2 regions of the Nonomuraea sp. NPDC050394 genome follow, and region 1 is predicted to be linked to the other one. Evidence: riboswitches for the same ligand, from Rfam matches in the RefSeq annotation. Region 1 holds a riboswitch; the other holds the start of a gene.
The links. A riboswitch is a leader RNA that binds a small molecule or an ion and turns the genes downstream of it on or off. The one in region 1 is predicted to bind cyclic di-AMP.
Positions count from the first base shown of each region.

Region 1 (3,932 bases):
GTGATGTCCGGCACGCTGCGCCCCGACACGCTGACCAGGCTGCTCGACGCGCTGGCCGTGCTGCTGGTGCGTCTGCATCTCAACGGCTTCTACTGGGGCGACTGCTCGCTGTCGAACACGCTTTTCCGCCGGGACGCCGGTGCGTTCGCCGCGTACCTGGTGGACGCCGAGACCGGCGAGATGCACCCGATGATCAGCGAGGGCCAGCGGCTGGCCGACATCGAGACCGCGCACGTCAACATCTTCGGCGAGATGCTCGACCTGGAGACCGGTGGCCTGCTGCACCCGTCGGTCGATCCGATGGAGACGGCCGAGGACATCGTCACCCGCTACCACCGGCTGTGGAGCGAGATCACCCAGGACGAGATCATCGAAGAGGTCGACTGGCACAAGGTCGAGCAGCGCATCCGGCGGCTCAACCTGCTCGGTTTCGACGTGGCCGAGATGATGGTGCGCCGCAAGGTCGGCACCGGGCGGCTGATCGTGCGGCCCAAGGTGGTCGACGCGGGACACCACCAGCGCCGCCTGCTCCGCCTGACCGGCCTGGACGTGGAGGAGAACCAGGCCCGCAGGCTGCTCAACGACCTGGACGGCTTCCGCGTCGCCAAGGGCCTGCGGCACGAGGACGAGGCGATCGTGGCGCACCGGTGGCTGGCCGAGGCCTTCCAGCCGACGATAGAGGCGATCCCGGCCGACCTGCGCCGCAAGCTCGACACGGCACAGGTGTTCCACGAGGTGCTCGACCACCGGTGGTACCTGTCGGAGGCGGCCGGCAGCGACGTGGGGCTGAGCGCGGCGGTGAAGTCGTACATCGACGAGGTGCTGATCCACAAGCCGGACGAGAAGGCACTGTTGCCGGACGAACCCACGATCTGAGGACGTCGCGCGGCCGCCGTGGGGGAACGGCCGCGCGACGCGGGTCACCCGGCCGTGTGTTTCGTGATCTCTTCCACGATCCGCGACCAGAGTGGCTTGGGCAGATCGTGCCCCATTCCGGGGAACGTGACCAGTCTTGCGCGCGGAATTGCCGCAGCGGTTGCGTGGCCGCCGGCGACCGGAATGAGCACGTCGTCCTCTCCGTGCAGGACAAGCGTGGGTACGGCCAGCCGAGCCAGCCTTTCGGTCCGGTCACCGGAGGCCAGAATGGCGGCCAATTGCCGGGCCGTTCCCGCCGGGTCGTGCGCCCGGTCATAGGCGAGCCCGGCCAGCCGGGCGATCCGCTCGGTGTCCAGGTCGTACCCGGGCGAGCCGATCACCCCCCAGGTCCGCTGGGCCAGCGCGATCGCGGCCGCGCGGTCGGGCGGCGGAGCCGACATCAGGGTCACGCTCGCCTCCGGCGTGGGCGGCGCGACCTGCGGTCCGGGCGTGGACATGATCGAGGTCAGCGTGCGCACCCGTCCGGGATGGTCGAGCGCGAGCTGCTGGGCGACCATGCCGCCCATCGACGCGCCGACGACGTGCGCGGCGGGCCAGCCGAGCGCGTCGATCAGCCCGGCCGCGTCCCGCGCCATGTCCGCCAGCAGGTACGGCGAAGCGGGCGATCCGAATTCCGGAACGCCCGCCTCGTGAAGATGCGTGGATTCACCGGCGTCGCGGTTGTCGAACCTGACGACGTGGTGGCCCTGCTCGGCGAGGAGCTCGCAGAACTCCTCGTCCCAGTGGATGAGCTGGGCGCCGAGGCCCATGATGAGCAGCAGCGGCCGTGCTTGTGGCGAGCCGAAGCTGTCGTAGACGATCTCGATGCCGTTGACGGCGGCGCGCTGACCCATGAGGAACAGAATCACATTCTGTTCCTCATGAGTAAAGAGGTCAGCGGTCGAACGCCTTGCGGATGCGGCCGCGGGCCAGGAACATGCCGCCACTCAGGAGGGCCAGGGCGCTGATGAGGGCGAGTCCGCCCACACCGTTCGACTCGGTCTCGCGGGTGGTGACCGCCGCGGCCAGCTCGGCCTTCGGCGCCTTGTCCCGCTCGGAGGCCTGTGCGGAAGTCTGCGCGGGGGCCTTCCCGGGCGCCTTCTCGGCGACCTGCGCGGGAGCGGCCGGGGTCTCGGGCCTCTCGTCCTTCTTCTCGGTCTTCTCCTCCGCGGTCACGACCGGGGGCGTGGCGGGCCTGGCGTCCTTGCGGGACCAGGCGCCGGTGGAGAAGGCGACGGGGTGGTTCTTCTTGCCCACGCCGGGGCCCCACTTGGTGATGACGTAGTCGATCTTGATGTGCCCCTGGCCGCCGACGCCGTCGACGGTCAGCGAGCTGGAGTTGAACTTGCCGCCGGTCAGCGAGGCGAAGGTCTTGGCGTCGAGGTCGAGCATGATGCCCCTGTTCGAGGGGACCCCGGGGCCGCGGTCGCCGACGAAGAACGGCTCCTTCTTGCCCTTGTAGATGACGTAGCCCTCGGTCAGGAGGGGCCAGCTCGGGCTGGCGGCCAGGCCCTTCTGCATGGGCTTGCCGGAGGCGGGAAGACCGGTGTCGCCGTTGCGGCCGGAGGCGTCGTCCCAGTAGTAGGAGGCGGTGGTGGAGCCCTTGAGAAGGGGCTTCTTCTCGGAGAAGTCATCCGCGTGTGCGGTTGCGCCGGTGCTGAGGGTGACCGCGCCGATGACGGCAACGGAGGCGAGCATGGTGAAAGAACGCATGCCAAAGCGGGAAGACATGAAGAAGAGAAGTCCTTTGTGCGGGGACGGGGAAATGCGCTCGTCAAAGCGGCGTAGCCGGGCACAAAGCCGAACGGACGCTACGCGGAAGCGCGGGGGGTAAGCCTGGGGAAGGGGCCGCTCAGTAGGCGGCGGGTGAAACTACGCGGAATGGGGGCTCATCGCGGTGGTGCATGAAAAGATCAGTCCTCTCCATCGCGCCTACCGGGTTAGCTGACGGGTTCGGGCGTGGAGATGCCCTACCGACGCGTACGTCGGATTCACCCCAAGGAACATTGGTTCCCCGGTTCCCGCGGGTACGGGATTCGGCGCCAGCCGGCCGCCTCTTCCTGATGAAGGGCCAGGTCGCCAGCTGGTAACGCTTAGGACTGTAAGTGCCAAAGAGAGCAAAAGCAAAACAATCGCCATGAAACGGGCGAAGATCTACCTAAGAAGGTCAAGAAAAAGGGGGGTACGGCCAAGCCGTACCCCCTCAGAACGCCGACTCAGCCGCCGCTCTTGCGCCGGAACGAACGCTTGCTGGCAGCAGGGCCGTGTGCGCCGTGGATCTTTGACTGATCCGTGCCCCTGCCACCCGCACCCGAGTCGGAGTGCTGATTGCGCTTACGCTCCAGGGCCTCCCGGAACTTGCGCTTCATCTCGTCCTCGGGAGTTTCGCTGACTTCCGGCTCCGGTGTTTCCGCCATGAGGACCTCCTGGTGTTGGGGACCACAACAGCTTCGCACGACGGCCGACCTGACGCGAAACCGGGCACCGCGTCAGCCCAGCCTGGCCAGTTCCTCCTCGGTGAGCTCCAGGTCGGCGGCGGCCAGCGAGTCGAGGATCGTCGCCGGGCGGCTGGAGCCGGGGATCGGGATCATCACCGGGCTCCTGGCCAGCTCCCATGCCAGGCAGACCCGCTGCGGGGAGACCCCGCGCTCGGCCGCGACCTCTCCGAAGGCGGCGTGTCGGCGGCCGAGCCGGCCGACGTGGTTCATGCCGCCCAGCGGCTCCCAGGGCAGGAACGCCACGCCGATCTCCTCGCAGACGTCCACCTCCGGCTCACTGCCGCGAAAGCTCGGCGAGTACTGGTTCTGCACGCTCACCAGCCGCCCGCCGAGGATCTCGTTGGCCTGCCTGATCTGGGCCGGGTTCGCGTTGGAGATCCCGGCCATCCGGATCTTCCCGGCGTCGAGCAGGTCCACGAGCGTGCCGATCGACTCCTCGTACGGCACCGCCGGGTCGGGCCGGTGATGCTGGTAAAGCCCGATCGACTCGACGCCCAGCGCCTTGAGCGAGCGGTCGCA
Region 1 is NZ_JBITIO010000009.1:10,089-14,020, reverse strand. Features, by position in the region: gene ACIBKY_RS31365 (DUF4032 domain-containing protein) at 1-876, shown strand, start outside; gene ACIBKY_RS31360 (alpha/beta fold hydrolase) at 921-1,784, opposite strand; gene ACIBKY_RS31355 (hypothetical protein) at 1,810-2,613, opposite strand; cyclic di-AMP (ydaO/yuaA leader) riboswitch at 2,830-2,967, opposite strand; gene ACIBKY_RS31350 (DUF5302 domain-containing protein) at 3,132-3,332, opposite strand; gene ACIBKY_RS31345 (aldo/keto reductase) at 3,405-3,932, opposite strand, start outside.

Region 2 (3,932 bases), on a different contig from region 1:
GCGGCGCGGGACGGCGGTGTCGATGTCCATCCGCGTGCTGGTCCCGACGAAGGCGGACGGCTTTGACTTGAGCACGTGGTCGGACAGGTTCGTCATCGACGGGTCGCGCGGCCGCAGACCCCGCTCGAAGATCTCGTCGGGCGACCTGTCCTCGGCGCGGTAGACCGGCGGGCGGTCACGCCGCCAGATCGGGTACGGCGTGATGCTCGAGACGTCGACGCTCTTGTCGGCCGCAGACTCAAGGTGGTTGCCGGGGCCGCGCACGGGCGTCGGCGGCCGCCTGCCGGGCGGGATCGCGCCGGACCCCGCCTTGGAGGCCGGCTTGCGCAGGAGCGCGGACGCGCGTCCGAACAGGCGCAGCGCGCTGCGTTCCAGCAGTTCGACCATCCGGCGGATGATCTCCCGCGCGGCCGTCCTGGCGCCGCCCACGACGGGACCCACCGCGGCGAGCGAGGCGCCGGCGGTGGGACCCGAGGCCGCGACCAGCCGCGACAGGTGAAGGGCCAGCCGCATGAGCAGGACGATCAGCGCCACCTTCATGGCCAGCACGATCATGGCGGAGATCTGTAACGCGCCGCCGATGAGCAGCGCGGCGGTGACCGCGTCGCCGGAGCGGGCGGAGGTGTCGCGCCACTCGCCGCCGAACGCCCGGACGCCTTCGCCGTCGTTGCGCGCGGTGGTCTGGGCGGCGTGCGTGGCCGCGGCCGAGGAGACGCGCACCGCCGTCATCGCGAAGGAGACCCACTGGGTGCCGGCCGCGGCTGCGTGCAGCCGGTCCTCGTCGACGAGCGGCCACGAGACGACGACGTTGAGCAGCATGGCCAGCCCCGGTGGTGGCTGCAGCGCCACTGTGCCCCCTCTTGCCCGGTGATCACATCCGAGCCGTCACATTACTGGGGCGCACTCACTGCATGGAGATGTGCGGGTGGTCGAAGTGGTTCTCGGTGATGCTGCCGCGGTCGCTCATCGCCCGCCATCCCGATCCCATGTTGATGCGCTGCTTCCAGATCACGTACTTCACGCCGAAGCGGTCCTTGTTCTTGATCGCCCAGGCCGCGATCTGGTCGCCGAGAGCCTGGTTGGCGGCGGTGGGCATGGAGCCGCCGGTGCTCATCATGAAGTCGCAGGCCCGGCCGAGCGGGTGCTCGCCGCCGCCGCCCGAGCGGTAGCAGCCGACCTCGAAGGGCAGGTTGAAGGTCTTCTTGATCTCGTCGCGGATGATCCGCATCCGTGAGGTGATGTTGTCGGAGCCGGAGGGCAGCTCGGGGGCCCAGGATCCGTCGTTGCGCTTGCCGGTGCCGTACGGCATGAGGTCCTGGAGCTTGTCCTTGATGTCCTTGATGACGCCCTCGGCCTCGTCGCGCTCCTTGTCCACCTCCTCGGCCTGCCCGGCGATCTGGGTGGTGAGCGTGGCGGCCGCGTCGGCGGCCTTCTTCTTCTCGTCGCGGGCGGCGGCGACGCCCGCGATGATGGCCTGCTCCTCGTCGGTGAGCTGCTCCAGTACGGCCGCGCCCGGCGCGTCGGGCGTGTACAGGAAGCCGGGCAACGTGCCGCCACTGCCCTGGTAGCGCAGCTGGGCGATCTCGGCCACCCGCCGCTCGGCCTGGACCAGCGCCGCCTCGGCGGTGGCCAGGCGCGCCTGGGCGGACTTCTCCGCCTCCTTCGCCTTGGCGAGGGCCACGCGCTTGCCGTTGTAACTCTCGATGAGCTTGTCGACCTGGGTGTTGAGCTTCTTCAGCTCGGCCCGCAGCTGCTTCTCGCTCGGCTTGGGCGCGGCGTGCGCGCTCGCCGGGGTGAGCGCCACAGCCGCGGCGGTGATGAGACCGATGGCCAGAGTCGCGGGGGACGCAACCGCCACGTGGGGGATTCCTCTCCATCTGCCGGCCGGGTTAGCTGACGGGTTCGGGCTGGGAGATGCCCTACCACCGAAGTGGATTCACCCCAGGTGAGGCTGGGTCCCCGGCTCCCGGGCAACACGCCCGGGATTAGGCGGCAACGGCTGTGACAACCGGTGCGTGAGGGATATTAGTAGTAAATGGCGGGCAATGCGACTCCAAGTGGAAACCAATTAGTGATCTACCTGTGATCGAAGCAGGCGTGCGGCCTCCTCGGGCAGCACGTCGTTGACGAAGGCGCCCATCGCCGACTCCGACCCCGCCAGGTACTTGAGCTTGCCGGGCGCGCGCCTGATCGAGAACAGCTCCAGGTGCAGATGTCCCAGCTCGCGCAGGTACCGCACCGGCGCCTGGTGCCATGCCGAGATGTACGGCATGGCCACCCCGAAGATCCCGTCCAGCGCCCGCAGCACCGAGGTGTAGAGCGGCGCGAAGGCCGCCCGCTCCACCTCGGTCAGCGCCGCGAGGTCCGGCACCTGCCGATGCGGGTAGACATGCACCTCGTACGGCCAGCGCGCCGCGGCCGGCACGAAGGCGGTCCACAGCTCGTTGGATGCCACGACCCGCTCCCCGGCCCGTTCGGCGGCCAGCACGTCCGCGAACAGCCCCGGCCGCCGCTGCGCCGCCGCGAGTTGCAGCTTGGTCCGCGGCGTCACGTACGGGTAGGCGTAGATCTGCCCGTGCGGGTGGGGCAGCGTGATCCCGATCTCCTCGCCCCGGTTCTCGAAGACGAAGACCTGCTCCACGCCCTCGATCGCGGACAGCTCGGCGGTGCGGTCCGCCCACGCCTCCATGACCAGCTCAACCTGCGCGTCGGTCAGCCGCGAGAACGACGAGGAGTGCTCGGAGGTGAAGCACACCACCTCACACCGCCCCGCACCCGGCCGCACCTCACTCAAGCCCCCCACGTCGTGATAAGTCCCAAAATTTCCGCTGAAGGAGGGGAAGCGGTTCTCGAACACCACCACGTCATAGTCGTGCGCCGGGATCTCCGAGGCCCGCGTGTCGGACGACGGGCACAGCGGGCACTCGTCGGCGGGCGGCAGGAACGTCCGCGTCTGCCGGTGCCCCGCGATCGCGATCCACTCCTCGGTCAGCGGGTCGTAGCGCAGCTCCGAGGCGAGCGGCCGGGGGTCGAGCGGACGCCGGTCCACCGCACCGCGGTCGGCGTCGTCGCGCCGGTCGAAGTAGATCAGCTCTCGCCCGTCGGCCAGGTGGGTGATGGTGCGCTTCACTGCGTGCCCTCCGCGATGATCAGTTCCCCGACGCGCTCGGCCAGCTCGGCGCGCGCCTCGGCGGGCAGACCCTGGTCGCTGATGACGACGTCGGCCTCTGCCAGGTCGGCGATCGTGCTGATGCCGACGGTGTTCCACTTGGTGTGGTCGGCCGGCACGACCAGGCGGTGGGCGGCGGCCACCAGTTCCCGGTCGGTCTCCGACTCCAGCAGGTTCGGCGTGGTGAACCCGGCGCGCGCGCTCATCCCGTGCACGCCCAGGAACAGCGTGTCCACATGCAGGCGGCGGATCGCGGCGACGGCGACGGGACCGACCAGCGCGTCGGAGGGCGTGCGGACGCCGCCGGTGAGCACCACCGTGCGGTCGGCGCGCGGGGCGCGGTGGAAGACCTCCGCGACCGGGACCGAGTTCGTGATGACGGTGAGGTCGGGCACCGAGACCAGGTGGTGGGCCAGCGCCCACGTGGTGGTGCCCGCCGACAGGGCGACCGCGGTGCCCGGCCCGACCAGCTCGGCGGCGCGGCGCGCGATCGCCTCCTTCTCCTGCTGCTGACGGGCGGACTTGGCGGTGAAGCCCGGCTCCTCCGTGGAGCCGGGGCCGAGCGTGGTCGCGCCGCCGTGCACCTTCTCCAGCAGGCCGCGCTCGGCCAGGGACTCCAGGTCGCGCCGGACGGTCATGTCGGAAACGCCGAGCTCGCGCACGAGGTCGGCCACGCGGACCCCGCCGCTGGCCCGGACCCTTTCGAGGATCGTCTGTTGCCGCTGCTGTGCGAGCACGCGCCCTCCTTCCAACAAGTTCAAAC
Region 2 is NZ_JBITIO010000019.1:193,735-197,666, forward strand. Features, by position in the region: gene ACIBKY_RS47520 (hypothetical protein) at 1-849, opposite strand, end outside; gene ACIBKY_RS47525 (coiled-coil domain-containing protein) at 905-1,858, opposite strand; cyclic di-AMP (ydaO/yuaA leader) riboswitch at 1,865-2,002, opposite strand; gene galT (galactose-1-phosphate uridylyltransferase) at 2,069-3,130, opposite strand; gene ACIBKY_RS47535 (DeoR/GlpR family DNA-binding transcription regulator) at 3,127-3,906, opposite strand.
Region 2: it holds a riboswitch for cyclic di-AMP, as region 1 does, so the genes downstream of both, ACIBKY_RS47525 (coiled-coil domain-containing protein) here and ACIBKY_RS31355 (hypothetical protein) in region 1, are expected to answer to the same signal.